One region of the Streptomyces sp. NPDC001770 genome, then DNA from elsewhere that is predicted to be linked to it. Evidence: predicted binding sites of a transcription regulator. Region 1 holds the regulator's gene; the other holds the start of a gene.
The links. Region 1 encodes HspR, which represses chaperone genes until heat shock. Its sites were predicted from a motif close to TTGAGNNNNNNNNNCTCAA; they were not measured.
Positions count from the first base shown of each region.

Region 2: a site for HspR is predicted at 5,095-5,113, ahead of lon (endopeptidase La). Genes of this name have one in related genera too.

Region 1 covers NZ_JBSFFN010000030.1:10,020-24,450, forward strand. The annotation lists gene dcd (dCTP deaminase) at 1-354, shown strand, start outside; gene ACWCSV_RS24530 (phosphoribosyltransferase) at 384-887, shown strand; gene ACWCSV_RS24535 (YIP1 family protein) at 981-1,943, opposite strand; gene ACWCSV_RS24540 ((Fe-S)-binding protein) at 2,309-4,570, opposite strand; gene ACWCSV_RS24545 (sugar transferase) at 4,653-5,207, opposite strand; gene dnaK (molecular chaperone DnaK) at 5,800-7,650, shown strand; gene grpE (nucleotide exchange factor GrpE) at 7,647-8,285, shown strand; gene dnaJ (molecular chaperone DnaJ) at 8,460-9,653, shown strand; gene ACWCSV_RS24565 (heat shock protein transcriptional repressor HspR) at 9,655-10,101, shown strand; gene ACWCSV_RS24570 (helix-turn-helix transcriptional regulator) at 10,208-11,191, opposite strand; gene ACWCSV_RS24575 (hypothetical protein) at 11,332-11,733, shown strand; gene ACWCSV_RS24580 ((2Fe-2S)-binding protein) at 11,730-12,050, shown strand; gene ACWCSV_RS24585 (pyridoxamine 5'-phosphate oxidase family protein) at 12,166-12,570, opposite strand; gene clpB (ATP-dependent chaperone ClpB) at 12,742-14,431, shown strand, end outside.
Region 2 covers NZ_JBSFFN010000016.1:122,375-136,805, reverse strand. The annotation lists gene ACWCSV_RS16985 (SDR family NAD(P)-dependent oxidoreductase) at 1-366, shown strand, start outside; gene ACWCSV_RS16980 (TetR/AcrR family transcriptional regulator) at 583-1,182, shown strand; gene ACWCSV_RS16975 (maleylpyruvate isomerase N-terminal domain-containing protein) at 1,258-1,938, shown strand; gene ACWCSV_RS16970 (nucleotidyltransferase domain-containing protein) at 1,968-2,528, shown strand; gene ACWCSV_RS16965 (SCO5918 family protein) at 2,551-2,856, opposite strand; gene ACWCSV_RS16960 (CBS domain-containing protein) at 2,913-3,227, opposite strand; gene ACWCSV_RS16955 (cold-shock protein) at 3,398-3,607, opposite strand; gene ACWCSV_RS16950 (MerR family transcriptional regulator) at 4,089-4,427, opposite strand; gene lon (endopeptidase La) at 5,136-7,553, shown strand; gene ACWCSV_RS16940 (polysaccharide deacetylase family protein) at 7,701-8,480, opposite strand; gene ACWCSV_RS16935 (lysozyme) at 8,653-9,492, opposite strand; gene ACWCSV_RS16930 (MarR family winged helix-turn-helix transcriptional regulator) at 9,728-10,225, shown strand; gene ACWCSV_RS16925 (hypothetical protein) at 10,242-11,027, opposite strand; gene ACWCSV_RS16920 (sensor histidine kinase) at 11,393-14,431, shown strand; gene ACWCSV_RS16915 (roadblock/LC7 domain-containing protein) at 14,428-14,431, shown strand, end outside.

The DNA.
Region 1 (14,431 bases):
CACCCCGGTGAGTTCGTGCTCGCGTCGACGTACGAGGTCATCACGCTGCCCGACGACCTGGCCTCGCGGCTGGAGGGCAAGAGCTCGCTCGGGCGGCTCGGGCTGGTGACGCACTCCACCGCCGGGTTCATCGACCCCGGGTTCTCGGGGCACGTGACGCTGGAGCTGTCGAATCTGGCGACGCTCCCGATAAAGCTGTGGCCGGGGATGAAGATCGGGCAGCTGTGCATGTTCCGGCTGACCTCGCCGTCGGAGTTCCCCTACGGTTCGGAGCGGTACGGCTCCCGTTACCAGGGGCAGCGCGGCCCGACGGCTTCGCGTTCGTACCTGAACTTCCACCGGACCCAGGTCTGACACGCACGAAGGACGCCGAGGTGACGGGCATGGCAGCTGCCGAGGACCGGGAGAACCTGACCTACGAGGGGTTCGGGCTCGCCGTGCGCGAGCTCGCTCAGGCGGTCGCCGACGACGGGTTCGAGCCCGACGTGGTGCTGAGCATCGCGCGGGGCGGTGTGTTCGTGGCCGGCGGTCTGGCGTACGCGCTGGACTGCAAGAACATCCACCTGGTGAACGTGGAGTTCTACACCGGCGTGGGCACCACCCTGGAGATGCCGGTCATGCTGGCGCCCGTCCCGAACGTCGTGGACTTCACGCGCAAGAAGGTCCTGATCGCCGACGACGTCGCCGACACCGGGAAGACGCTGAAGCTGGTCCGCGACTTCTGCCTGGACCACGTCGCCGAGGTGCGCAGCGCGGTCATCTACGAGAAGCCGCAGTCGCTCGTGAAGTGCGAGTACGTGTGGAAGAAGACCGACCGGTGGATCAACTTCCCGTGGAGCGTCGAGAAGCCCGTGGTACGGCGTACGGGGCAGGTCCTCGACTCCTGAGGGAGTCGCCACTCCTGAGGAGTCGCCACGCATGACGAAGGGCCCGGACCGCTGAGCAGCGGTCCGGGCCCTTCGTCGTACGCGTGACGCGGCTCAGATGGTGCCGAGCTTGAGGATGGAGAGCAGGCCGATCAGCTGGATCGCCGAGGCGCCCAGGGCCTTGGGCCACGGCAGGTCGTGGGACTTGCTCACCATCGAGGTGAAGAGCGCTCCGGCGGCCAGCAGGGTGATCCAGCCGACGATCTGGACGAACGAGTTCTCGCCGCCCAGGAAGAGGGCGAAGAGCAGCCGCGGGGCGTCGGTGATCGACATGATCAGCATGGAGAGGCCCACGGTGGGCTGCCAGGCTCCGTCGCCGCCCAGCTGGCGGGCCAGGGTGTGGGTCACCGCGCCGAGGACCAGGCCACCGATGACGAAGCCGACGCCGGTGAAGAGGACGTACGGCACGGCGGTGGAGATGGTGGCGTTGATGGCCTCTTCGCGGGCCTGGTCGAAGCCGAACAGCGCCAGCAGCCCGTAGACGAAGGTGACGATCAGGGCAGGGCCCCAGACGGGGTAGTCCCGCATCTGCCAGAACGTCGCGCCGGGCCGCAGCACGATCCCGGAGAGCAGGTCCTTCCATCCCAGGCGGGGGCCGGCCGGCTGGGCCGGGGCGTTGCCCGCCTGGTAGGTGCCGCCGTCGGTGTACGGGTCGTCGCCGACGCTGAACGCCTGCGTGTGCCCGGGGTTGTTGGCGTACGGGTCGTGGCGCGGGGGCTCCTGGTACGGGTCGCCGAAGTACTCCGGCTCACCGTGCCCGCCCGGCTGCTGCCCGCGTCCGTCGTTGCCGCGGGGCGCGGAGGTGTACCCGCCGCTGCCGTTGCCGTACGGGGTCGCGCGTGGCGCGCCGTACTGCGGCGGGGCGGGGTTGCCGCCCGCCTGCGGCCACTGCTGACCGCCGTACGGGGGCTGTGGTGCCTGCCCTCCGTACGACTGCCGCTGCTGCGGGTTTCGCGCTTGCTGCGGTTGTTGCGGGGTGCGGTTGTCCCGGCCGCGTCCGATCCTGAATCCAGCCACGTGATCGAACGTACCTGGTCCGCGGGGCGCCCAGTGAGGGGGCGGGGGGACCGGGACGGCTTTGCGGCTGAGCTGTGACATCCCGTACGGGTTTCCGTATGCCTCCCCGTACGGGTGAAAGTGGATACCGGCACGGGTGAAGCCGGGCACTGGTACGGGTGAAATCGGATGCCCGTACGGGTGGAATCGCGGGGTGGTACGCGAGAAGCGGCCGGTCCTGCCCCCGAGGCAGGTCCGACCGCTTCTCGCCGTGCGGGTGGTGCGGGTGGCGCGTTCCCCTGTGCTGGGTGCCCCCGTGCTGAGTCCCCTGTGCTGAGTCCCCTGTGGCTGAGTCCCCCGTGCTGGGTGCTCCCTGTGCGGGGTGGTTACGCGGCCGGTTCCGGCTCGGGTTCCGGCTGGGGCTCCGGCTCCGGCTCGACGGGCTTCTTCACGGACTCCAGGAGGAGCTGCGAGACGTCGACGACCTGGATCGACTCCTTGGCCTTGCCGTCGTTCTTCTTGCCGTTGACCGAGTCGGTCAGCATGACGAGGCAGAACGGGCAGGCCGTCGAGACGATGTCCGGGTTGAGGGAGAGGGCTTCGTCGACGCGCTCGTTGTTGATGCGCTTGCCGATCCGCTCCTCCATCCACATCCGCGCGCCGCCGGCGCCGCAGCAGAAGCCGCGCTCCTTGTGACGGTGCATCTCCTCGTTCCGCAGGCCCGGAACGCTCTTGATGATCTCGCGCGGCGGTGTGTAGACCTTGTTGTGCCGGCCCAGGTAGCAGGGGTCGTGGTAGGTGATCAGGCCCTCGACCGGGGTCACCGGGACGAGCTTGCCCTCGTCCACCAGGTGCTGGAGCAGCTGGGTGTGGTGGATGACCTCGTACTCGCCGCCGAGCTGCGGGTACTCGTTGGCGATGGTGTTGAAGCAGTGCGGACAGGTGGCGACGATCTTCTTCGTCGCCTTCGCCTTCTTGGTCGAGTCGTCGTCGTCGTCCTCGCCGAACGCCATGTTCAGCATCGCGACGTTCTCCTGGCCGAGCTGCTGGAAGAGCGGCTCGTTGCCGAGGCGGCGGGCGGAGTCACCGGTGCACTTCTCGTCGCCGCCCATGATCGCGAACTTCACGCCCGCGATGTGGAGCAGCTCGGCGAAGGCCTTGGTGGTCTTCTTCGCCCGGTCCTCCAGGGCGCCGGCGCAGCCGACCCAGTAGAGGTAGTCGACCTCGGTGAGGTCCTCGACGTCCTTGCCGACGATCGGGACCTCGAAGTCGACCTCCTTGGTCCACTCGACGCGCTGCTTCTTGGCGAGCCCCCAGGGGTTGCCCTTCTTCTCCAGGTTCTTGAGCATCGTGCCCGCCTCGGACGGGAACGCGGACTCGATCATCACCTGGTAGCGGCGCATGTCGACGATGTGGTCGATGTGCTCGATGTCGACCGGGCACTGCTCGACGCAGGCACCGCAGGTGGTGCAGGACCAGAGGACGTCCGGGTCGATGACGCCGTTCTCCTCGGCGGTGCCGATCAGCGGGCGCTCGGCCTCGGCGAGAGCCGCCGCCGGGACGTCCTTGAGCTGCTCCTCGGTGGCCTTCTCGTTGCCCTCCATGTCCTTGCCGCCGCCGGCCAGCAGGTACGGCGCCTTGGCGTGCGCGTGGTCGCGCAGGGACATGATGAGGAGCTTCGGGGAGAGCGGCTTGCCGGTGTTCCAGGCGGGGCACTGCGACTGGCAGCGGCCGCACTCGGTGCAGGTGGAGAAGTCGAGGATGCCCTTCCAGGAGAACTGCTCGACCTGGGAGACGCCGAAGACGTCGTCCTCGCCCGGGTCCTCGAAGTCGATCTCCTTGCCGCCGCTGGTCATCGGCTTGAGCTCGCCGAGCGCGACGGCTCCGTCCGCGTTCCGCTTGAACCAGATGTTCGGGAAGGCGAGGAAGCGGTGCCAGGCGACACCCATGTTGGTGTTGAGTCCGACGGTGATCGCCCAGCCCATGGTGACGCCGAGCTTGATCATCGCGGTGAGGTAGACGAGGTTCTGCAGCGTGGAGAGGCTCAGCCCCTTGAAGGCGGCGACCAGGGGGTACGAGGCGAAGTACGCGGCCTCGTAGCCGTCCACGTGGTGCAGGGCGCCCTCGAGTCCGCGCAGGGTCATGATCGCGAGGCCGATGACGAGGATGACCGCCTCGACGAAGTACGCCTGGCCCATCTTGGATCCCGCGAAGCGGGACTTGCGGCCCGGACGGCTCGGCAGGTTGAGCTGGCGGATCGCGATGAGGACGAGGATGCCCACCGTGGTCGCGAGCGCGATGAACTCCGTGTACGCCTCGTACGGCAGCCAGCCGCCGAGGACCGGGAGCACCCAGTCGGCCTTGAACAGCTGTCCGTAGGCCGTGACGATGGTCAGACCAAGGGTCAGGAAGCCGACGGCGACGAACCAGTGCGCGACGCCGACGATGCCCCACCGGTTCATCCGGGTGTGGCCGACGAACTCCTTGGCCAGGGTGATCGTGCGGTTCTTGGGGTTGTCGGTGCGGCTGCCCGCGGGGACCGGCTGTCCGAGGCGGACGAACCGGTAGATCTGCGCGACGGCTCGGGAAATGAGCGCAACGCCGACCACGGTCAGCACCAGCGACACGATGATCGCGGCGAGTTGCATGTAGGGGCTCCTCGGGCCTGCGAGGGTGGGATTTTGACACTACTAAGCAGTAACTTAATCAGTCTGTGCTGACCCTATCCACTTATTCCAGTGGGCTGTAGCCGGGCAAGCGGTGATCTGTGTCGCTCAGGCCACCCTTGGCCCGCCGGGTCGTTCCGCGGAGGGTCGCGCGCACAGGAGTGTGCACGGATTCCGCCAGGATTGCCAGGTCGAGCCCGATTCGCTGGATTTCGGTACGGCTCCGGGCCAGGGTCTGGGCGTAGTGCAGGTCGAGCAGGGCCGTCTCGTCCCAGGGCATCCCGGACCGGGCGCGCACCTGCGCGAGCCCGGTCAGCCCGGGGCGCAGCTCCAGCCGCCAGCGGCGCGGCCCGCCGTCCAGGAGCCGGGGGTCGTCCGGCGCGAGCGGCGCCGGACCGACGAGCGACAGCTCTCCGCGTACGACGTGCACCAGCCGGGAGACCGCGTCGAGCCGCAGCCGCCGGGTGCGCAGCGAACGCAGGACGAACGGCCGCCCGCCGAGCCCGGCCCGGGTGCGCCCGTCGACCACCTGGTGCGGGCCGTGCCGTACGGCGAGGGCGAGGGCGGCGGCCAGCAGGACGGGGGCCGCGAGGAGCAGCAGGGCCGAGCCGAGGGTCACGTCCAGGAGTCGTTTGGCCCCTCCGGCGGGGGGCAGGGTCGGGTCCGGCGGTCGTCCCGTGCCGCTCGCCGGGGTGGCTGCGGGCCTCCGCCGCCACGGTGCCGGCCGCCTCGGGGGCCGGACCGGCTGGAGTGACTGCCACCATGCGCCGCCGCTCTGTCTGTAGCGCCGCTGCCTCGCGTTCCGCATCGCGCCCGCCCGGGGTTTCGGAGTTCGGTGGGGTGGTCCGGGGCCGGTGCGTTTTGACCGGCTCACGGCATTTTGTGACAGAACAATCCCACGGTGCGATGGTGGGACGGGGGGAGTGGCGCGCACCGCGTTCTGCGTGTCTCGCCCGGGTCGTGTCCGATGCGGTCGAGGGGCGGGGCCGTGGTGGTGACGAGGGGCGGAGCCGTGCGGCGGCCGGGGCGTGTGGGGTGTTCGCCCGGAGCGCCGGAGGGGTACGTACCCGCGTTGAGCTGCGCATTTACCGTATGGCGTGGGGCATCGGCACTTAAGTTGAGTCTGCATGACTCAGGTCTGTTGACTCTTTGGCGGGTGTCATGCATCCTTGAGTCAGATCCGCTCAAGTAGTTCTTCAGGAGGAATCGAAATGGCACGTGCGGTCGGCATCGACCTGGGCACGACTAACTCCGTCGTCAGCGTTCTCGAAGGCGGCGAGCCCACCGTCATCACCAACGCCGAAGGCGCCAGGACCACGCCGTCCGTCGTCGCCTTCGCGAAGAACGGCGAGGTGCTCGTCGGCGAGGTGGCCAAGCGTCAGGCCGTCACCAACGTCGACAGGACCATCCGCTCGGTCAAGCGCCACATGGGCACTGACTGGAAGATCGACCTCGACGGCAAGTCCTTCAACCCGCAGCAGATGAGCGCCTTCATCCTGCAGAAGCTGAAGCGCGACGCCGAGGCGTACCTGGGCGAGAAGGTGACCGACGCGGTCATCACCGTCCCGGCGTACTTCAACGACTCCGAGCGCCAGGCGACGAAGGAGGCCGGTGAGATCGCGGGCCTCAACGTCCTGCGCATCGTCAACGAGCCGACCGCCGCCGCGCTGGCGTACGGCCTGGACAAGGACGACCAGACGATCCTCGTCTTCGACCTCGGTGGCGGCACCTTCGACGTGTCGCTCCTGGAGATCGGTGACGGCGTCGTCGAGGTGAAGGCCACCAACGGTGACAACCACCTCGGTGGTGACGACTGGGACCAGCGCGTCGTCGACCACCTGGTGAAGCAGTTCGCCAACGGCCACGGCGTGGACCTGTCCAAGGACAAGATGGCTCTCCAGCGTCTCCGCGAAGCCGCGGAGAAGGCGAAGATCGAGCTCTCGTCCTCGACCGAGACCACGATCAACCTGCCCTACATCACGGCGTCCGCCGAGGGTCCGCTGCACCTGGACGAGAAGCTCACGCGCTCGCAGTTCCAGCAGCTGACCGCCGACCTGCTGGACCGGTGCAAGAGCCCGTTCCACAACGTCATCAAGGACGCGGGCATCGCGCTCTCCGAGATCGACCACGTCGTTCTCGTCGGAGGCTCGACCCGTATGCCGGCCGTCGCCGAGCTCGTCAAGGAGCTGACCGGTGGCCAGGACGCCAACAAGGGCGTGAACCCGGACGAGGTCGTCGCCATCGGCGCCTCGCTCCAGGCCGGTGTCCTGAAGGGTGAGGTCAAGGACGTCCTGCTCCTCGACGTCACCCCGCTGTCCCTCGGTATCGAGACCAAGGGCGGCATCATGACCAAGCTCATCGAGCGGAACACGACGATCCCGACCAAGCGGTCCGAGATCTTCACCACCGCCGAGGACAACCAGCCCTCCGTGCAGATCCAGGTCTACCAGGGCGAGCGCGAGATCGCGGCGTACAACAAGAAGCTCGGGATGTTCGAGCTGACGGGCCTGCCGCCGGCCCCGCGCGGGGTGCCGCAGATCGAGGTCACCTTCGACATCGACGCCAACGGCATCATGCACGTCGGAGCCAAGGACCTCGGCACCGGCAAGGAGCAGAAGATGACCGTCACCGGTGGCTCCTCGCTGCCGAAGGACGAGGTCAACCGGATGCGCGAAGAGGCCGAGCAGTACGCCGACGAGGACCACCGTCGCCGTGAGGCCGCCGAGTCGCGCAACCAGGGCGAGCAGCTCGTCTACCAGACGGAGAAGTTCCTCAAGGACAACGAGGACAAGGTCCCCGGCGACGTCAAGACGGAGGTGGAGACCGCGATCGGCGAGCTGAAGGAGAAGCTCAAGGGCGAGGACACCGCCGAGATCCGTACGGCCACCGAGAAGGTCGCCGCCGTCTCCCAGAAGCTGGGCCAGGCGATGTACGCCAACACCCAGGCCGATGGTGCGGCCGCCGGTGAGCCCGGTGCCGAGCAGGCCCGTCCGGCCGACGACGACGTCGTCGACGCCGAGATCGTGGACGACGAGAAGGACAGCAAGGGCGGTGCGGTGTGACGGAGGAGACCCCGGGTTTCGAGGAGAAGCCCGACGTCCCCTCCGGCGCCACCGACGACGACGCCGAGCCGAAGGCCGCCTCCGAGGAGGCGGCCCCGGCCGGGGACGCTGACCAGACCGCAGGTCTGACCGCGCAGCTGGACCAGGTACGCACGGCGCTCGCCGAGCGCACCGCGGACCTCCAGCGCCTTCAGGCCGAGTACCAGAACTACCGTCGCCGCGTCGAGCGGGACCGGGTCACGGTGAAGGAGATCGCCTCGGCGAACCTCCTGACCGAGCTCCTCCCCGTCCTCGACGACGTCGGCCGGGCCCGCGAGCACGGTGAGCTCGTCGGAGGCTTCAAGTCGGTGGCCGACTCCCTGGAGTCGATCGTCACCAAGCTGGGTCTCCAGCAGTTCGGCGAGGAGGGCGAGCCCTTCGACCCGACGATCCACGAAGCCCTGATGCACAGCTACGCGCCGGACGTCACGGAGACGACCTGCGTGGCGATCCTGCAGCCGGGGTACCGCTTCGGGGAGCGCACCATCCGCCCCGCGCGGGTGGCCGTCGCGGAGCCGCAGCCGGGCGCCACGCCCGCCGCGGCGAAGGAAGAGAAGGCAGACGACGAGGAGAGCGGTGGACCTACGGAGGTCTGACACCACGTCGGATCACCCGGTCGCACACCGACCGGCCGGGCGGCCGGCCCCAGGGCCGGCCGCCAGGGCCGTTCACAGGAACCGGCGTGGACCGGGGAGCGACCGCGCTCCCCGTGAGCCGGACCTGTCGTACGCGAGAGGCCCACGGCCGATCGTCCGGAAGGAGGGACGTCGATGAGCACGAAGGACTTCGTCGAGAAGGACTACTACAAGGTCCTCGGCGTCCCGAAGGACGCCACCGACGCCGAGATCAAGAAGGCGTACCGGAAGCTCGCCCGCGAGTTCCACCCGGACGCCAACAAGAGCGACGCCAAGGCCGAGGAGCGCTTCAAGGAGATCTCCGAGGCGAACGACGTCCTCGGGGACGCCAAGCGGCGCAAGGAGTACGACGAGGCGCGCGCCCTCTTCGGCAACGGCGGGTTCCGGCCCGGTCCCGGTGCCGGGGGCGGTTTCCCCGGCGGCTTCGACCTGGGCGACCTCTTCGGAGGTGCCCAGGGCGGTGCGGGCCAGGGCGGCGGCGGCTTCGGCGGCGGGGGCGGCCTCGGCGACGTGTTCGGCGGGCTGTTCAACCGCGGCGGCGGTGGCGCCGGTACCCGGGTGCAGCCGCGCCGGGGCCAGGACATCGAGACCGAGGTGACGCTCAGCTTCACCGAGGCCGTCGACGGGGCCACGGTCCCGCTGCGGATGTCCAGCCAGGCACCCTGCAAGGCGTGCTCCGGCACCGGTGACAAGAACGGCACCCCGCGGGTCTGCCCGACCTGCGTCGGTACGGGACAGGTCTCGCGCGGCAGCGGTGGCGGGTTCTCGCTCACCGACCCGTGCGTGGACTGCAAGGGCCGCGGCCTGATCGCCGAGAACCCCTGCGAGGTCTGCAAGGGCAGCGGACGCGCCAAGTCCGCCCGCACCATGCAGGTCCGCATCCCGGCGGGCGTCTCCGACGGGCAGCGCATCCGGCTGCGCGGCAAGGGCGGCCAGGGCGAGCGCGGCGGTCCGGCCGGCGACCTCTACGTCGCCGTCCACGTCGACGCGCACCCGGTCTTCGGCCGCAAGGGCGACAACCTCACGGTCACCGTGCCCGTCACCTTCCCCGAGGCGGCGCTCGGCGGCGAGGTGAAGGTGCCCACGCTCGGTGGCCCTCCGGTCACCCTCAAGATCCCCGCCGGTACCCCGAACGGGCGTACGATGCGCGCCCGTGGCAAGGGCGCCGTGCGCAAGGACGGCACCCGGGGCGACCTGCTCGTCACCGTGGAGGTCGCGGTCCCCACCGAGCTGGGCGACGAAGCCAGAGAAGCGCTGGAGGCCTACCGCAAGGCGACCGCGGCCCAGGACCCGCGGGCCGACCTGTTCCAGGCCGCGAAGGGAGCTTGAGATGGACGGCCGCCGACGTAATCCGTACGAACTGACCGATGAGACCCCGGTGTACGTGATCTCGATCGCGGCCCAGCTCTCGGGCCTGCACCCGCAGACGCTCCGTCAGTACGACCGCCTCGGCCTGGTCTCCCCGGACCGCACGGCCGGGCGCGGGCGGCGTTACTCGGCCCGTGACATCGAACTGCTGCGCAACGTCCAGCAGTTGTCCCAGGACGAGGGCATCAACCTGGCCGGCATCAAGCGCATCATCGAGCTGGAGAACCAGGTCGCCGCGCTCCAGCAGCGCGTCGTCGAGCTGTCCGACGCGGTGGACGGGGCGGCGGTCGCCATGCGGCAGGCCGAGGCCCAGGTGCACGCCTCGTACCGGCGCGACCTCGTGCCGTACCAGGACGTGCAGCAGACCAGTGCGCTGGTCGTCTGGCGGCCCAAGCGGCCGAAGGACTGACGCCGGACGGGCGCGTGCCGCCCGTCCCGCGCGTGGGGCCCGCCTTCCGGTGATCGCCGGGAGCGGGCCCTTCCTTCGTGCGGGGTGTGCCGTGCGGAGCCGGCCGTCAGTCGTCCTCGTTGAGGATGCCCGACTGGGCGATCAGGAAGCCGAGTTGGGCGCGGCTGCTGCTGCCGAGGGTGGCGGCGAGCTTGGCGATGTGCGCGCGGCAGGTGCGTACGTTCATCCCGAGCCGGCGCGCGATCGAGTCGTCCACGTGCCCCTCGACGAGGAGGTGGGCGATGGAGCGCTGGACGGCGCTGATGCCGTCCGGCGTCGGCTCGTACCGGACCTCCTCCAGCAGCGGGGTGGCGCGGGTCCAGAACTTCTCGAAGACCGACGCGAGATAGGCGACAAGCCCCGGGTGGCGCAGTTCCAGGGCCACTTGGCGGTCGTCCTGGGCCGGGATGAACGCGACGGTGCGGTCGAAGACGATGAGGCGCTCGATGAGTTCTTCGGACGTCCTGATCTCCACGTTCACGTCGGCGATGCGTTCCGCGTAGGCCAGGGTGCTGGGGCTGTAGCGGACCGTGTGCTGGTACAGCGTCCGCATCCGGATGCCGCGGTCCACGACGGAGAGGCCGCGCTCCAGCGCCTTGCCCAGCCGGTCCTCGTTCCGGCCGCCGCCGGGCTGGATGGTGAGGACCTCGGTGCGGCACTCCGCGGTGGCGATGTCCAGGGCGCCGTTGATACGGTTCACGCCCTCCAGCACGGTGATGGCGTGGGTGGCCGGCGGCCCCTGTGCGCTGATCTCCATGAAGGGCTGGAAGGACTGGGCGAGCCGGACCGAGTGCCGTCTGCGCTCCTGTATCTCGCGCTCCAGGGGGTTCACGTGCTGCGCGAGGGCGGTGGACGGCGGTACGGGCCGCAGCCAGTTCGGGTCGTCGGGATCAGCGTGCAGCAGGGCGAACTCCATGAGGCACGGCGCGGGTTCGACCTCGTCGCGCGCGATGCGTCCGGAGCGCAGTGCGCCCGAATAGAGGCGCTTTCCGTCCTCACACAGTTCGGTGATCCCATGAGGATGTGTCTTTTTTGTGTCGCTTGTGATCATTTCTCCACCCCCCAGGTTCCTGAACATGCAAGAACATGATGCATCGACTCTGTGGTGTTCACAGGGTCGCGTGAGACATCGTCTTAGGAGCGGGGGAGATGAATCCACAAGTGAGGACGAAGCCGACTATGGATAAGCGAATGCTTCGCTCGGTGCTTGCCGCCTCGTTCGTCGCGGCCTTGGGTTTTGGGCTGTTGGGCGCGGGCGACATCGGCTGGGACGGTGAGGCGGCTGCTGTCCCGGGGGACATTGGCTGGGACGACGAAGCCCGGGCGACGCCCGGTGACATCGGCTGGGACTCGTTGAACAAGGTCCAGGGCGACATCGGCTGGGACTCGCTCGCAGCGGTCCAGGCGGACATCGGCTGGCCCGTGCCGGGCAAGGGCCAGGGCGACATCGGCTGGGACTCGTTGAACAAGGCTCAGGGCGACATCGGCTGGGACTCGCTCGCCGCAGTCCAGGCCGACATCGGCTGGGACTCGCTGAACAAGGTCCAGGGTGACATCGGCTGGGACTCGCTTCCGGCCTCCGTAGGCGCATGACCACCCCGCCGGACGACCGGATCTTCCGGCGCGAGATGGCCTCCGCCTATCGCTCGGGGTGGCACTTCGTCGATCTGCTCACCGCACTGCCGGGCCCGGGTGACTCGTTGATGGTCACCCTGCTCGGTGAACCTGTAGTCGTCGTGATGGAGGAGGGCGAAGAGATTCGCGCCTACCGCTGTCTGCGCAGGCCACGTGGCGCCCCACAGCCCGTCCGCTGCGCCGTCCGGTACGGCATGATCTTCGTCAATCTGGACCAGCGCGACCATGAACTGTTCGACCCCGAGACCATCTCCGCCACCCCCCGAAGCGCTTGAGCGATTCCCCCGAAGTACAGCATCGCTCAAGTGCTGTCCCCCACACAGCGGCGCCACCGTGACCTGACACGGTGGCGCCGTTGTGCTTGCCCCGGGACGTTTCGCCGGCGCCCGGTCAGGCCCGGCCCAGCGCCCGGTCGAGGGCGATCTCGATGACGACACGGGTCGGGTTGACCCTCGGCTCGCGTCCGTAGCGCTCGGTGTGGCGCCGTTCGGCGTCCTCGACGGCCTCCCGCTCCGTACGGATCGTCGCGCGGCCCTCCAGCGTCGCCCAGCGCGCGCGGTGCATCTGGCAGACCGCGACCCGCGCGCCCTCCGGTCCCGCCGCCCGGATGTGGGCGACCTTGCGGCTCCCGCCGTCGGTGATGATGCGGGCCAGCCCCGCCCCGGGGTCGTACGTCACGCAGACGGGCACCACGTGCGGGGTGCCGTCCGGGCGCAGGGTGGTCAGGGTGCAGAGGTGGTACTCGCGCCAGAAGGCGAGGTACTCGGGGCTGGGGTTGCGTACGTCGACGGCCATGGCCGAAGCGTATGAGCCGTACCGCGATCCGCTTTCCGCGCCCTCGCCGGACCCGGCCCGCTCGAATCCCAGGCTTGAGTGGAATAGACTCAACTTTGTGCACGTTGGTCGAAGCATGGGCCCGGTGCAGAGCCTGGGCAATACGCGATCGTTGAGGAGGAGACAGCGCACGTGGACGCCGAGCTGACGAACAAGAGCAGGGACGCCCTCACCGCGGCCACCAGCAGGGCCGTGAAGGACGGACACCCCGATCTCACCCCCGCGCACCTGCTGCTCGCGCTGCTCGCGGGCGAGGACAACGAGAACATCATCGATCTGCTGGCCGCCGTGGAGGCCGACCAGGCCGCCGTACGCACGGAGACCGAGCGGCTGCTCGGCGCGCTGCCCAGCGTCACCGGTTCCACCGTGGCACCGCCGCAGCCCAACCGCGAGCTGCTCGCCGTCGTCGAGGACGCCGCGCGCCGCGCCAAGGACCTCGGCGACGAGTACGTGTCCACCGAGCACCTTCTGATCGCGGTCGCCGAGAAGGGCGGCCGCGTCGGTGAGATCCTCGGGGCTCAGGGGGCCGGTGCGAAGAAGCTGCTGGCCGCGTTCGAGAAGAGCAGGGGAGGGCGACGGGTGACCACACCCGACCCGGAGGGTCAGTACAAGGCCCTGGAGAAGTTCGGTACGGACTTCACGGCGGCGGCCCGTGAGGGCAAGCTCGACCCGGTCATCGGCCGGGACCAAGAGATCCGCCGCGTCGTACAGGTGCTGTCGCGGCGTACGAAGAACAACCCGGTCCTCATCGGCGAACCCGGCGTCGGCAAGACCGCCGTGGTCGAAGGGCTCGCCCAGCGCATCGTCAAGGGCGACGTGCCCGAGTCGCTGCGCGACAAGCGGCTGGTCTCCCTCGACCTCGGGGCGATGGTCGCGGGCGCGAAGTACCGCGGCGAGTTCGAGGAGCGGCTGAAGACCGTCCTCTCCGAGATCAAGGAGAGCGACGGCAAGGTCATCACCTTCATCGACGAGCTGCACACCGTCGTCGGTGCCGGAGCCGGCGGCGACTCCGCCATGGACGCGGGCAACATGCTCAAGCCCATGCTGGCCCGCGGCGAGCTGCGGATGGTCGGCGCGACCACGCTCGACGAGTACCGCGAGCGGATCGAGAAGGACCCCGCCCTGGAGCGCCGCTTCCAGCAGGTGCTGGTCGCCGAGCCCAGCGTCGAGGACACCATCGCGATCCTGCGCGGCCTCAAGGGGCGTTACGAGGCACACCACAAGGTCTCCATCGCGGACGCCGCGCTGGTGGCCGCCGCGACCCTGTCCGACCGCTACATCACCTCCCGCTTCCTCCCGGACAAGGCGATCGACCTCGTGGACGAGGCCGCCTCCCGGCTGCGCATGGAGATCGACTCCTCGCCCGTCGAGATCGACGAGCTCCAGCGCGCCGTGGACCGCCTCCACATGGAGGAGCTGGCGCTGAAGAACGAGACCGACGCCGCCTCCCGGCAGCGGCTGGAGAAGCTCCGCCGCGACCTCGCCGACAAGGAGGAGGAGCTGCGCGGACTCACCGCCCGCTGGGAGAAGGAGAAGCAGGGCCTCAACCGGGTCGGTGAGCTGAAGGAACGTCTCGACGACCTGCGCGGCCAGGCCGAACGCGCCCAGCGCGACGGCGACTTCGACACCGCGTCCAAGCTCCTCTACGGCGAGATCCCCGGCCTGGAACGCGAGTTGGAGGAGGCGACCGAGGCCGAGCAGGTGGCGGCCGAGGCACCCAAGGAGACCCTGGTCAAGGACGAGGTCGGCTCCGACGACATCGCCGACGTGGTCGGCGCCTGGACGGGCATCCCGGCCGGCCGGCTGCTGGAGGGCGAGACGC
Region 2 (14,431 bases), on a different contig from region 1:
GTGGCGGCCGGCGGGGGAGTGGTCGTGAACCTCGGCTCCTGGATCACCCGGCTCGGTGTAGCCTCCAACGCGCTCTACAGCTCGACCAAGGGAGCCGTCGAAACCCTCACCCGCGCCTGGGCCGCGGAGTTCGGGCCGTCCGGGGTCCGGGTGAACGCGGTCTCGCCCGGTGTGGTCCACGAGCCCTCCGGCGAGCCGATGCCCGGCGACGTGATGATGAAGGGAACCCCGGCCGGTACGCACGGCAGGCCCGAGGACATCGCCCGGGCCGTCGTCTACCTGGCGAGCGACGACTCCTCCTTCGTGCAGGGCATCGTCCTCGACGTGGACGGCGGCAGGACCTCCACCGCGGTGATCGCCACCTGATCGCTGCCTGACCGCCACCGCGTCGCCGGGCGGGCTGCTCGGGCTGCTCGGGCTGCGGGCCACGGGCCCACGGGCCACTGCGGTACGGCCCCGGGCCGCGTACCTCAGGGGCCCGTGCGCCCGGTTGTACGATGGGCCGACCAGGCGGGGACCCGGTACGCGTGTCCCCCGGGGCGCCGGCGCCGGGCGCCCCCTGCACCCCCAGGAAGCGGACCCGTGGCACAAGGCCTGACCAGCAAGGGTGCCGCGACGCGGCAGCGCATCGTCGACGGCGCTGCCCAGCTGATGCGGCAGCGCGGGCCCGAGGTCTCCCTCGACGAGATCCGCGCAGCGACCGGTACCAGCAAGAGCCAGCTCTTCCACTACTTCCCCGAGGGCCGGTCCGCCCTCCTCGTCGCCGTCGCCCGGCACGAGGCCGAGGCGATCCTCGCCGACCAGCAGCCCCACCTCGGCGAACTCACCAGCTGGCCCGCCTGGGACGCCTGGCGCGACGCGGTGCTCGACCACTACCGCCGCCAGGGCCGCAACTGCCCGCTGAACGTCCTCACCGGCCAGCTCGCCGGTGACAACCCCGAGGTGCGCGCCGTCGCCGAGGACCTGATGGGCCGCTGGCAGGCCCAACTGGCTTCCGGGGTGCGGGACATGCAGCGCCAGGGGCTGATGTCGGCCGCGCCGGACGCGGAGCGGGCGGGCGAGTCGATCCTCGCCGCGGTGCAGGGAGGTGCGTTCACCCTGATCGCCACCGGCCGCCTCGGCCCGCTGGAATCCGCCCTGGACCTGGCCCTCGACCACCTGCGGGTGCCGGACCACGCCTGAAAGACTGCCGCCGCGTGGGTGACGGGCCCTGCCGGAGGGGGTGGCACGCGCCCCGGGCAGAGGTACCGTCCTGTCATGTCCCGATCGACCGAGACCGGCCCTTCCCAGTCCTCCGCAGCCGCGCACGGCCCGGTCACCGCGGACGACCTCGACCGTGCTGTGCGGCTCGCGGTGGACGCCCTCCGCGAGGCCCCGCCGGACGCGTGGGAAGGGAAGGCGGGTTCGCTGGAGTGGGACTGCTGGGAGACCGTCGAGCACCTCAGCGACGACCTCTTCGCGTACGCCGCGCAACTGGGGCCCCGCACACCGCCCATGACGGGCGATGTGCCCTTCCTCTGGGAGAGCCGGCGGCCCGGCGGCCCCGCGAACGCGATCCACGCGGACCGCGCGGCCGGTCCCGACGGGCTCCTGCAGGTGCTGGAGGCCAGCGGTGCGCTGCTGGCCGCCATGGTGCGTACGAAACCCCCGCGGGTCCGCGCCCACCACGGCTACGGGGCGTCCGACCCCGAGGGCTTCGCCGCGATGGGGATCGTGGAGACCCTGGTGCACACCCACGACCTGGCCCAGGGGCTCGGCCTTTCCTGGAACCCACCCGCCGGCATCTGCGCACGGGTGCTCGCCCGGCTCTTCCCGGACGCCCCGGAGTCCACGGCCCCCTGGCCCACTCTGCTGTGGGCCACCGGACGCGCCGAACTCCCCGGGCACCCACGGCTGACCACCTGGCGCTGGAACGGCACACCCCGGCCCCGGATCTGACCGGCCGAAAGAAGGGAGCGCGTGCCGTGATGACGGCGGAAGACGTGCTGTCCGTCCTCGGCCTGCTGCGACGGGCGGAGGCCGACGTCTGGATCGGCGGAGGCTGGGGGATCGACGCGCTGATAGGCGAGCAGACCCGGGACCACCGCGACCTCGACCTGATGCACCGCTCGGACCAGGAGCCGGCCGTGCTGGCCGCGCTGGCGGGCGCCGGCTTCACGGAGACCCTCGACCAGCGCCCCGTACGGTTCGTCCTGACGTCTCCGGCGGGTCACTCGTCCCCGGCGCTCACGCCCCCGCCAGCCCTCACGCCCCCGCCGGGCCTGTCTTCCCCGCCGGGCCCGGAGCTGGACCTGCACCCGCTGGTCTTCGCCGCCGACGGTTCCGCCGTACAGGCCTCGCCCGAACCGGACCGCCCCTTCCGGTACCCCGCCGCCTGTTTCGTGACGGGCACCATCGGGGGCACGCGCGTCCCGTGCCTCTCGGCGGAGCAGCAGGCCTACTTCCACCAGGGGTACGAACCCACGTCGCGAGACCTGCACGACATGGCCCTGCTGCGCCGCGCCTTCGGGATCGCCACGCACTTCTGACCGGGCCGGAGTCCGACTCGGCTCAGGCGGCTGCGGGGGCGCCGAGCAGCTCGGACGCGTGCTGGAACGAGTCGGTCGCGGGCGCGGGCGCGCGGGGAACGGCGGGGCAGGTGAAGCCGAGCTGGGCCATGGCCCGGAGGACCTCACCGGCGCTGAAGTCCCGGCGGTCCTGCCGGGTGATGACCTGGCCGACCTGCTTGACGGGGTAGGTACGGCGGCCCACGATCACGCACTCGCCGACGGCCGGCTCCGGCTTGATGCCCTTCATGGCTTCCAGGACCCCGCTCTTCGTGAGCTCGAACGGGAAACGGGCGATGACGCAGCGCATGATGCCTCACAGAGAGAAGAGAAGGAGCGGGGTGCTGTCGTGCCGAGCGGGTCGGCTCAGAGGGCCAGGGCGAGCAGGCCCGGAGCGCCGTCCCGGTCGTCGGCGAGAACGTCGCGCAACTGGATCCGGTCCGTGTACGCGGTCCCGTCCCGTACGGCGGCGAGCGCGGCCAGGGTGACCGTCCCGGTGCACAGTCCGTCGTTGTCGCAGACGAGCAGATGGTCGACACGGGCACTGATCATGACCGACAGAGCCACTTCGACGGTCATGTCGTCGCCGACCCGCGGCTCCTGAGTGTCGTCATCGGAAAGCTGGACGGTGCCGGTGGGACGAATGCGGGAGAAGTGTCTGTGCGTACGTACGGGGCCCAAGAGGAACCTTCCTCGACGCGGCGCCGATCAAGGAATTCCCGCCGTGGGCGAGAAGCCGCTGCGGGAATGCCGAGAATGCGCCGAACGGAATGCGAAATCGGATCAGGCCTGCGGTGAATCGACTGCAACGGTGAAACGGCGGTGCCCCGCGGAGAGGAGAACTGGGCGCGTCACGATTGGACGGGAACGATGTTCTCGGCCGTCGGGCCCTTCTGGGTCGGCGCGATGTCGAAGGTGACCTGCTGGCCTTCGAGCAGCTCGCGGAAGCCCTCGGCAGCGATGTTCGAGAAGTGGGCGAACACGTCCGGGCCGCCGTCCTCCTGCTCGATGAAGCCGAAACCCTTGGCCGCGTTGAACCATTTCACGGTGCCGGACGCCATGTCATATCTCCTTGGGGCATTACGCCGGAAACCGCAGTTGCATGGATGCCCGGTTGCCGCGGTGATGCCCCGTCCGATAACGACCGGAAACGCGAAAGGCGTCCTACTGTCGGAAATGTCGACGAGGGTGCTCGAAATTTTAGGACCACGGCAACTGGTTCGACGATAGCATGCGGTAGTGGTGGGCAGGCGATGTGTAATTCCGCTCCGGTCCCCAGGCCTAAAACACTTCGTGCGCGGTGTGCTCAAAGTTCGCCCGGCGGGCACAGATATTGCCCCCTCGGAAGCGCAGCTCTTCGGGGAAGCGCTTCGGTACCCAGGAGGCGCCCGGGAGGCTTCCGTGGAGGCGTCCGGAGGCGTCCGCGCAGGCATGCGCAGGGGATGGTGTTCGCGGAAGGCCCCGGAGGGGCGTCGCTCCCGCCCCCGCCGACGTGCGTGTACGGGAACACCGGGCGAGCGGGGGCGGGCCGGGCGGGCTCCCTCAGAGCGCGGGCGGCGGGCCGGGTGCCTGGGCGGCCCGGCGGTATTCGGCGTTGATCCGCTGGGCCTCTTCGAGCTGGTCTTCGAGGATGACGATGCGGCAGGCGGCCTCGACGGGGGTGCCCTGGTCGACGAGTTCCCGGGCGCGCGCGGCGATGCGCAACTGGTAGCGGGAGTAGCGACGGTGGCCGCCCTCGGACCGGAGCGGCGTGATGAGGCGGGCTTCGCCGACGGAGCGGAGGAAGCCCTGGGTGGCGCCGATCATCTCGGCGGCCCGGCCCATGGTGAAAGCGGGATAGTCGTCGTCGTCAAGACGGCCGTTCGAGTCCTGTGCTGTCATACGCACCTCTCCGTGGAACGCGTGGCGGGGCCCTGGTGCCGTACGGCACCAGGGCCCCGAAGGAACTGCTACACCATCTGCCGGCTTCAGTACCCTGCCGGCCTTCTTGTTCCGCACCGACTCGCGGCGGACGGCCGCGGGTGCGGGGATCGCGTGTGCCTGACCGGAGACCACCTCACTGTCGATGTCGTGCGGTACCCGGGCCCGTCGTTCCCGCCCGGGCGATGGTGATGGCGCCCGTCCCTCCCTTCTTCCCTCTGGATGGCCCGTTCGGCGGGCCACGTGTACGGACCGCCCTCGCGGCAGGTCCGGCGGCGGCCCCTGATCGCCGCGGGCCGCCCGGTCCGGTCGTCAGCCCCGTCGCCTCCCTGCGTCGCTGCCGGCTCCGGGGCTCCACCACCGCACCGTCGTGCGTACTGCTGTGCTGCGTACTGCTGCCCGGCGGTTCGTCTCCGCCGACCTCTCTGTCTCTCTGGGCTACGAGAGAAACCCTAGTCACACCATGAAGCAATGTCTACTGTCGCCACTACAGATTTCTTCGTCAAGTCCAGGGAGGTTTCCGGCGGTGCGGTCGCTGGGTGCGCGCTCCCCCCGGCCGTGAGGTGCGGTCGTCCGCCGATCGCTCAGAGCGAACACCCCGTGGGGAACATTCCTCGGCTCACAAGCATTGAGCGTGCATAGCTCAACTTGACTGCCGAAGGGAAGATCATGGCTACCGACACCAAGGCGTCCACTCCGTTCGACCTGCCCGTGCTGCCGCTCGACGACGAAGTCGTGCTGCCCGGCATGGTGGTTCCTCTCGATCTTTCCGACAGCGAGGCACGCGCCGCCGTCGAGGCCGCGCAGGCCGCAGCCGCCGAGGGCGGCAAGCCCGAGGTGCTGCTGGTGCCGCGCATCGACGGCCGGTACACGGGGACCGGCGTCCTCGGTACGGTCGAGCAGATCGGGCGGCTCTCCGACGGAGATCCCGGCGCGATCGTGCGGGCGCGCTCGCGGGTACGGATCGGCACCGGTACGACCGGCCCCGGGCGGGCCCTCTGGGTCGAGGCGACGCGCATCGGCGAGCAGGTGCCCGACCCGCTGCCGGGGGCCGTCGCCGAGCTGGTCAAGGAGTACAAGGCCCTCGCCACCAGCTGGCTGAAGAAGCGGGGTGCCTGGCAGGTCGTCGACCGGGTGCAGCAGATCGACGGTGTCTCCGCGCTCGCCGACAACTCCGGTTACTCCCCCTTCCTGACCACCGCGCAGAAGGTCGAGCTGCTGGAGACCACGGACCCGGTCGCCCGGCTGAAGCTGGCCGTGCAGTGGCTCGGTGAGCACCTCGCCGAGCAGGACGTGGCCGAGTCCATCGCCAAGGACGTCCAGGAGGGCGTCGACAAGCAGCAGCGCGAGTTCCTGCTGCGGCGCCAGCTCGACGCCGTACGCAAGGAGCTGTCGGAGCTCAACGGTGACCCGGGCGACGAGTCCGACGACTACCGCGCCCGTGTCGAGGCCGCCGATCTGCCCGAGCACGTCCGCGAGGCCGCGCTCAAGGAGGTCGAGAAGCTGGAGCGGTCCTCGGACCAGAGCCCCGAGGGGTCCTGGATCCGGACCTGGCTGGACACCGTCCTGGAGCTGCCCTGGACCGAGCGGACCGAGGACGCGTACGACATCCGGGGCGCGCAGGCGACCCTCGACGCCGAGCACGCCGGACTCGACGACGTGAAGGAGCGCATCACCGAGTACCTCGCGGTCCGCAAGCGCCGGGCCGACCGGGGCCTCGGTGTCGTCGGCGGGCGGCGCGGCGGCGCGGTGCTGGCGCTCGTCGGCCCTCCCGGGGTCGGCAAGACCTCGCTCGGGGAGTCCGTCGCGCACGCCATGGGACGGAAGTTCGTCCGGGTGGCGCTCGGCGGTGTCCGGGACGAGGCGGAGATCCGGGGCCACCGGCGTACGTACGTCGGCGCGCTGCCGGGACGCATCGTCCGGGCGATCAAGGAGGCCGGCTCGATGAACCCGGTCGTGCTGCTCGACGAGATCGACAAGGTCGGCTCCGACTTCCGGGGCGACCCGGCCGCGGCCCTGCTCGAAGTGCTGGACCCGGCGCAGAACCACACCTTCCGCGACCACTACCTGGAGGTCGAGCTCGACCTCAGCGACGTGGTCTTCCTCGCCACCGCCAACGTTCTTGAGGCCATCCCGGAGGCGCTGCTCGACCGCATGGAGCTGGTCCGGCTCGACGGGTACACCGAGGACGAGAAGGTCGTCATCGCCCGCGACCACCTGCTCCCGCGCCAGCTGGAGCGGGCCGGTCTGGAGAAGGACGAGGTGGCGCTGGACGAGTCGGCGCTGCGCAAGCTGGCCGGCGAGTACACCCGTGAGGCGGGCGTACGGAACCTGGAGCGGGCCGTCGCCCGGCTGCTGCGGAAGGTCGCGGCCCAGCACGAACTGGGCGACCGCGAGCTGCCGTTCACGGTCACCGACGCCGACCTGCGGGGGCTGATCGGGCGGCCGCACCATGTGCCCGAGTCCGCCCAGGACCCGGCCGAGCGCCGTACCGCCGTACCGGGCGTGGCGACCGGCCTCGCGGTGACCGGTGCGGGCGGCGACGTGCTCTTCGTCGAAGCGTCGCTGGCCGACCCGGAGACCGGGGCGTCCGGACTGACCCTGACCGGTCAGCTCGGCGACGTGATGAAGGAGTCCGCGCAGATCGCGCTGAGCTTCCTGCGGTCGCACGGCGCGGAGCTGGAGCTGCCGGTCGCCGATCTCAAGGACCGGGGCACCCACATCCACTTCCCGGCGGGCGCGGTCCCGAAGGACGGTCCGAGCGCCGGCATCACCATGACGACGGCGCTGGCCTCGCTGCTCTCCGGGCGGCTGGTCCGTACGGACGTGGCGATGACCGGTGAGGTCTCGCTGACCGGGCGGGTCCTGCCGATCGGCGGCCTGAAGCAGAAGCTGCTGGCGGCGCACCGGGCCGGGATCACCACCGTGGTGATCCCCAAGCGGAACGAGGCCGACCTGGACGACGTCCCGGCCGAGGTCCTGGAGAAGCTGGAGGTGCACCCGGTGACCGACGTCCGCCAGGTGCTGGAGATCGCCCTCGCCCCGGCCACCGCGGGCGCGGAGGAGAAGGTTCCGGCCGCGGCATGAGCGGCACGGCGTGAGCGGCACGGCATGAGTGGCACGGTGTGCCGGACGCGCCGCCGCGCGCGACCGGTACGGACGGCCCGCCGCCCCGGAGACCCCGGGGCGGCGGGCCGTTCCCGTGCTCGCACCCCGGGGGAGCCGTGACCCGGGTCAGGGGCGGTAGATCGTGCCCGGCTCGGGCTCGGCGGGGGCCATCAGCTCGGGGACGGTGACGAAGGTGTAGCCGCGTGCCCGCAGGGCGTCGATGATGCCCGGCACGGCGGGCACGGACCCCTTGTATATGTCGTGGAGCAGGATGATGCCGTCCCGTTCCGCCTGGTCCAGGATGCGCTTCTCGATCAGCGCCGAGTCGGTGGTCGAGTAGTCCTTGGCGGTCGCGCTCCACAGGATCTGGGAGAGGCCCAGGTCCTTGCTGATCTCCGAGACGGTGTCGTCGGTGCGGCCCTGGGGCGGACGCATCAGCCGGGGCTTCTTCCCGGTGATTTCCGCTATGGCGTCCTGGGTCTTCTCCAGCTCGGCCCGTATCTCGTCCGGCTTCTTGTCCGTCAGGATCTCGTGCGACCAAGTGTGGTTGGCCACCTCGTGCCCCTCGTCCGCGATCCGCCGCACGGTGTCGGGGTGCTTGAGGACGTGGTTCTTGCCCAGCAGGAAGAAGGTCGCGTGCACCTTCTTCTCCTTGAGCACGTCCAGCAGGTGCGGGGTGTCCTCGCCCGGTCCCGCGTCGAAGGTCAGCGCGATGCACTTCGCCACGCGGCAGTCCACCGGGCCGGGTTCGCCCTTCGCGTCGGCGGCCGCCTCGTCGCGCGCCGTGGCGGGGGCGGTGGTGGCCATGGAGCAGCCGCCCAGGGTGAGGGCGAGCGCGGCCACCAGGGCGGGAGTCGACCAGGCGCGGGGCTTCGGCGTCCTTCTGAGCACGGTGGTTCCATCCATCGGTCGGTACGGCGCGGTACAGCCGTACGTCCGGTACGGCAGCCCGGACTATACATACCGTGTATACAATTGGTTCATAGCGGGGCGGGTACCCGGTGGATCGCCGTGGCCCCGGCGACGGGGTGCGTCGCCGGGGCCACGGGTGGTGAGGTGCGCCGCATGTGGCGGTATGTCAGCCGTTCGCCAGGGCCTGTACGCGGTCCAGCGCGCCGTTGAACTTGTCGTGGTCGCCGACCGTCGTACCGGTCGAGGTGTACTGCCAGATCGTGTAGTAGTCCCAGCCCGCGGGGAGTTCGCCCACCGTGGTGTTGTAGCGGGCCACCCAGAGCGGGTTGGTCGCGCCGAAGCCCGCGTTGCCGCCGGTGCACGTCGTCCACCAGCTGGTGGCCGTGTAGATCACCGCGTCCCGCCCGGTGCGCGCCTTGTAGGTGTTCACGAAGTCGCGTATCCAGGAGACCATCGCGGCGGGCGTCTTGCCGTAGCACTGGTCGCCGTACGGGTTCCACTCGATGTCCAGCACGCCCGGGAGCGTCCGGCCGTCCCGGGACCAGCCGCCGCCGTTGTCCGCGAAGTAGTTCGCCTGGACGGCGCCGGAGGTCGTGTCCGGGGTGGCGAAGTGGTACGAACCGCGGATCATCCCGACGTTGTACGAGCCCGTGTACTGCTGCGAGAACGAGGTGTTCTTGTAGTAAGTCCCCTCGGTCGCCTTCACGTACGCCCACTTGACTCCGGCGCTCCACAGCGTCGACCAGGCGACATTGCCCTGGTGGCCGCTGACGTCGACGCCCTCGGTCTGGGTCGCGGTCGTACCGACCGGCAGGGGCCCCCGGCCGTCGTGGGCGACGACGCCCATGCCGAGCGAGGCTGTCCCCCGGGCCGGAACGGCGTCGGCCGGGGTGCCGGCCGCCGAGGCGGCACCGGGCAGGGAGAACAGGAGTGAGAGCGCGGCGAGCAGGGTGCCGGCCGGGGCGAGCAGACGAGCGGTGCGGGAACGGGATCTGTGCGCGGACATGGGCGTGCCTCCGTGGTTCGGTGAGGGACGGTGGGGGGAACCGCGAACCGGGGTGCGTGCGGGGCCGGGCCCCGGTGGTCCTGCTCTGTCACGAACATGACGAGAATGACGCTACGCGCGTTGACCCGTTCTCCGGAAGAGGGTCCAGGACCCTCCTGTGGTCTACTCCTGCGAAATACTGGCCCAGCTGCGGAAAGGAACCGCGGCGGGCGAAAGTTTCAGAGGTGGAAAGCGCATGAGGGGTGCCGTGGTGGAGGAGCAGGACAGCGGAACCGGGCCCGACACCGCAGCCGGGGTCCCGGCGGATCGGGCATTCCTCGCCCTGGAACACGAACTGGCCGTGATCCTGCGGCGTGCGCGCGCCACCTCCGGCGAGATGGCCCGCGAGGTCCACCCCGAACTGGAGGCCGCCGCCTACGGATTGCTCGTACGGCTGGAGTCCGCCGGGCAGCAGCGGGCCACCGAGCTCGCGGCCTGGTTCGGGGTCGGCAAAGCCACCATGAGCCGTCAACTGCGCGCCCTTGAGGACCTCGGTCTGGTGAACCGCGAGCCGGACCCCGAGGACGGCCGCGCCTCGCTCGTCCACCTCACCGAGGAGGGGCTCGCCCGGTTCCGGCACGTCCGCGACGCCCGGCGGGCCCGCTACGTCCGCAAGCTCGCCGACTGGGACCGCGCCGAGGTCGCGGAACTGGCCCGGCTGCTGCACCAGTTCAACGCGCGCGCGGAGAGCTGAGGCAGCGAAGGAGGTGTCAGAACTCCACCAGGACCGCCGTGGCGTCGTCGTGCCGCTTGCCCCGGCCCAGGTGGACCCGGCCGGTGTCGGCCCGCTCCCGTTCCCGTACGCGGTCGATGAGGTGCTGGGGACCCGCCGAGCGCAGCAGCCCCAACGCGGCGTGCCAGTCACCCTCCTGGAACACCTCGGTCCAGCGGCTCGCCCCGTCCGTCAGGGCGGCCAGTGCGCGTACTTCCCCGAGCGGCAGTCCGCCGGTCACCGCGCGGGACGCGACGGCGGGATCGGCGGCGGCGGTGAAGAATCCACCCTCCTTGTTCCGGGCCAGCGTGTCCGTCAACTCCATGGAGGAGAGCATCCCCGGCGGCAGCCGGTCGAGCCGGTCGTCGATCACCGCGCGTACGCTCCCGTCCAGGGACTCCAGCAGCAGGACCGAATCGGACAGCACCAGGTACTCGATCGCCGCCTCGTTCCAGCGGGTCAGGACGACGGTTGCCTGAGGCGTCCTTACGTGAGAAAGGTCACAGGAGGTGCGATGGGCGTCCGCCGTGCGCCGGATGGACTCGGCGAGGATCTCCTCCAGGGTCAGATCCGGGCGTGAAGCGGACAGTTCGGCCAGCCCTCCACCCAGCCGCGAGGTGAACCAGGGCACCGAGTGCACACAACCGTCGTCACCCGGAGGGGGAGTCACTCCGTCCAGCAGGACCAGGCACCCGCCCTGGCCGGACGCGGGGAGGGCGGCCATGACCCAGTCCTCGTTGGGGCGTTCGGGGCTGCCGGGCGTACCGGCGAGTTCGATGCGCATGGCAGCCAGTCTGCACGACGCCTTCACACCGCCTGCACGACGGGCGTGCTGCCGTGTAGCAGCAGGTCAGGCCGGGCCGGGGGGTGGCGGTCGCGGAACCCGGCGGGGTGCGGGCGGGCATCCTGCCAAAGCCCGCGCGGAAGGTCCACCCGGCGTCCGGCGCATGGGGAGCGGTCGCACTGGGGAGACTTGTTCGCCCGCTCACGAGTGATGTTCACTCGTTCGAGTGGCGGAGCGGTCGATGCGCGTCTCCCTCCCAAAAGGGCTGGAATGGTCAGAAGCTGGACCAGTGGCAGGGGAGTGCGCGCATGTGACGATGCGTCACCTCTGCTTCATGGGCGGACGAGTCAAGAATGCGAGCACCGGTGCAGAAGAAGCGGCCGCGGAGCAAGGTCAGCACGCAGGACGTTTCCGGGGCGACCGCTCCGGTGGCGGGCGGCGGCAAGCGCAAGGTGCGCGTGCGCAGGCGTCTCGTGGCGGGCGTCGCCGTCGTCGGGATCACCGTCATAGCGGCGGGTGCCCCGGCGGCCCTCAGCGCCTCCTCCGACCTCAACGAGTCGCAGAACCTGGTGACCCTGGCCGAGCTCGACCAGCAGGCCATCACGCTCGCCCACTCCCTCGCCGACGAACGCGACGCGATCACCGCGTACATCGCGGGCGGCCGTGAGGCGTACGACGGAAACGGCGACGGCGGCGACGCCAAGCCCGGCGCCGACAGCCTCAGTGCCCGGGTCGACCAGCAGATCGACGAGATCCGCGAGGCCGCCCCCGCCCCGCTCCGCCGGGACCTCTCCACCGTCCCGTCGCTGCGCCGCGACGCGGTCAGCGGCAAGGGCTCGGCCCTCGCCGCCCATCAGGCGTACAGCGAGGTCATCGCCAAGCTCCACGACCTCGCCGCCGAACTCGCCGAGTCGACCCCGCCGCGCGCGGCCGCCGCCACCCGCGCGCCGCTCGCCCTCTCCACCGCCGTCGAACAGGCCTCCGCTACCCGGGGACTGCTTCTCGCTGCCCTCGCCGTGCCCAGCCCGGCGCCGGTCCAGGAGTACGACCCCTACACCGGGCTCCCCGTGCAGAGCGACGACGACGAGAAGTCGGCCGACGACCGCGCCCGGGACGAGCTGAGCGCCGCCGCCCAGCAGGCCCGGGTCCGTGAACTCGCCGCCCTCGCCGACTTCGACCAGGCAGCCGGCGCCGGCGCTCGCGACAAGCTCTCCTCCACCGTCACCGGGCCCGAGGTCAACAGCGCCGAGAAGTACCTCGCCGCCCTGACGGACAGCCCGGAACTCTCCGACTCCGAGCGGAAGACCAGCTCCAAGAAGCTCTCCGCCGCTCTCTCCGCGCGCATCGACCGGATGCGCGGCGTCGAGTCGGCGCTCGGCACCGCCCAGGTGCAGCGGCTGGAGAAGCTCCGCGACGACGACGTCACCGGGCTCGAACTCTCCCTCGCCCTGCTCGGCGGCTGCTTCCTGATCGCGGTCGGCGTCTCCACCGCCGTCGCCCGCACCCTCACCCAGCCGCTCGCCGTGCTGCGCATCGGCTCCGCCCGGCTGGCCGCCGAACCGGAGAGCGCGGAGGCGATCGCCTACCGCGGCCGCAACGACGAGTTCGCCCAGGTGGTCCGCTCGATCAACGCCCTGCACGACCGGTTGCTCGCCCTGCACCACGAGTTCGCCGGGCAGACCGGCGGGCTGCGGGCCGAGCACGCCGAACTGGTCGCCGGACGCGAGGCGCTCACCCTCCAGCGCGCCGAACTCCAGGTCCAGGTCACCGACCTCACCGCCGAACTCCAGCGGCTGCGCGACACCGTGCACCACACCTTCGTCAACCTCTCGCTGCGCAGCCTCGGGCTCGTCGAGCGCCAGCTGGGCGTGATCGAGAACCTGGAGGAGCGCGAGCAGGACCCGGAGCGGCTGGCCACCCTCTTCAAGCTCGACCACCTCGCCACCGTGATGCGCCGCCACGGCGAGAACATGCTGGTCCTCGCGGGCGCCGACCACGGTCAGGGGCACGCCGGCCCGATCCCGCTGGTCGACGTGGCCCGCGCCGCCGTCAGCGAGATCGAGCGGTACGAACGCGTCACCATCCAGTCCTTGCCGCCGTACGCCCAGATCGCCGGGTTCGCCGCCGACGACCTGAGCCACCTGGTCGCCGAACTCCTGGAGAACGCCACCGCGTTCTCGCCGCCCGACTCGCGCGTCGAGCTCTCCGGCTGGCTGCTGGAGACCGGCGAGGTGATGCTCTCCGTGCAGGACGAGGGCATCGGGATGTCGGCGGCGCGGATGGAGGAGGTCAACCTCCGGCTGGCCGACCCGAACTCCTTCCGGGTCGGGCACCCGGCCGACGACAGCACCGGCCTCGGCCTCCAGGTCTCCTCGCTGCTGGCCGCGCGCCACGGCGTACAGGTGCGGCTGCAGCCGCAGAAGACCGGTACCGGCGTGACGGCGGTCGTCGTGCTGCCCCAGGCCCTGCTGCCCAAGGCCCCGCCGGCCGCCTCGCCGCCGCCGGTGAACGTGCCGGGCGTGGCGCCGGCGCTGAACCTCCCCGGTTCCGTCGCCGAGGCGAACTCCAACACCCTCCAGGGCCGTTCCCTCGTCGTAGCCGCCGACGACCCGCTGATCGCCGCCGCCGAGCAGACCATCCGGGACGCGGGCCCGCAGGCCGTCCCTGCCGCCGCTCCCGAGGCGCACGGGCAGCCGGCCGCCGTTCCCGACGCACCGGCCGCGGTGGAGCACCCGGCCGCCGCTCCCGGGGAACCGGCCGTCGTGGACCGCCCGGCCCCGGTGGAGACCCTGGCCGAGACCACCATGCAGTTCCGGCTCCCGACCGTGCCGGAGGAGGACCCGGACCCGGCTCCCGCGGCGGCCCCGGACGCACCCGGGAACCCGTACCTCGTCGGCCCCGACCGGCACGAGCGGCCCGCCGGCACGGCGGATGCGCCCGCCCCGGCCGCCCACGACCCGTACGGGGCTCCGGAGCCCCGGCCGTTCCCGCTCCCCGGGACCGCGCACACCCCGTACTCCCAGGTCCCCGAGGACCACCAGGCCCCCCAGGCCCCGGAGCCCGACGCGCTTCCCGTACGGGAGGCCGCCTCCACCGAGTCCGTGCCGGGTCCCCGGCAGCCCGAGCGGGTCACGGACAAGGGGCTGCCCAAGCGCACCCCCAGGGTGGTCAAGCCCGCCGGCTCACCCTCCGCCGAGCGCACGGGCAGCCTGGACAAGGAAGCGCTCAGGCGCCGGCTCGGCGGATTCCAGCGGGGAGCGCGTGAGGGCCGCCGGGACGTGGAAGCAGAGATTGCGGACGGCGTGGAATCCGACGTTCCTGCCGCACCGAACGCACGCACCGACCTGGCCGGCCGCTCGGACGGCCAGGAGGCGGGGGACACTGTCGAGGAGGCACGCAGTTGA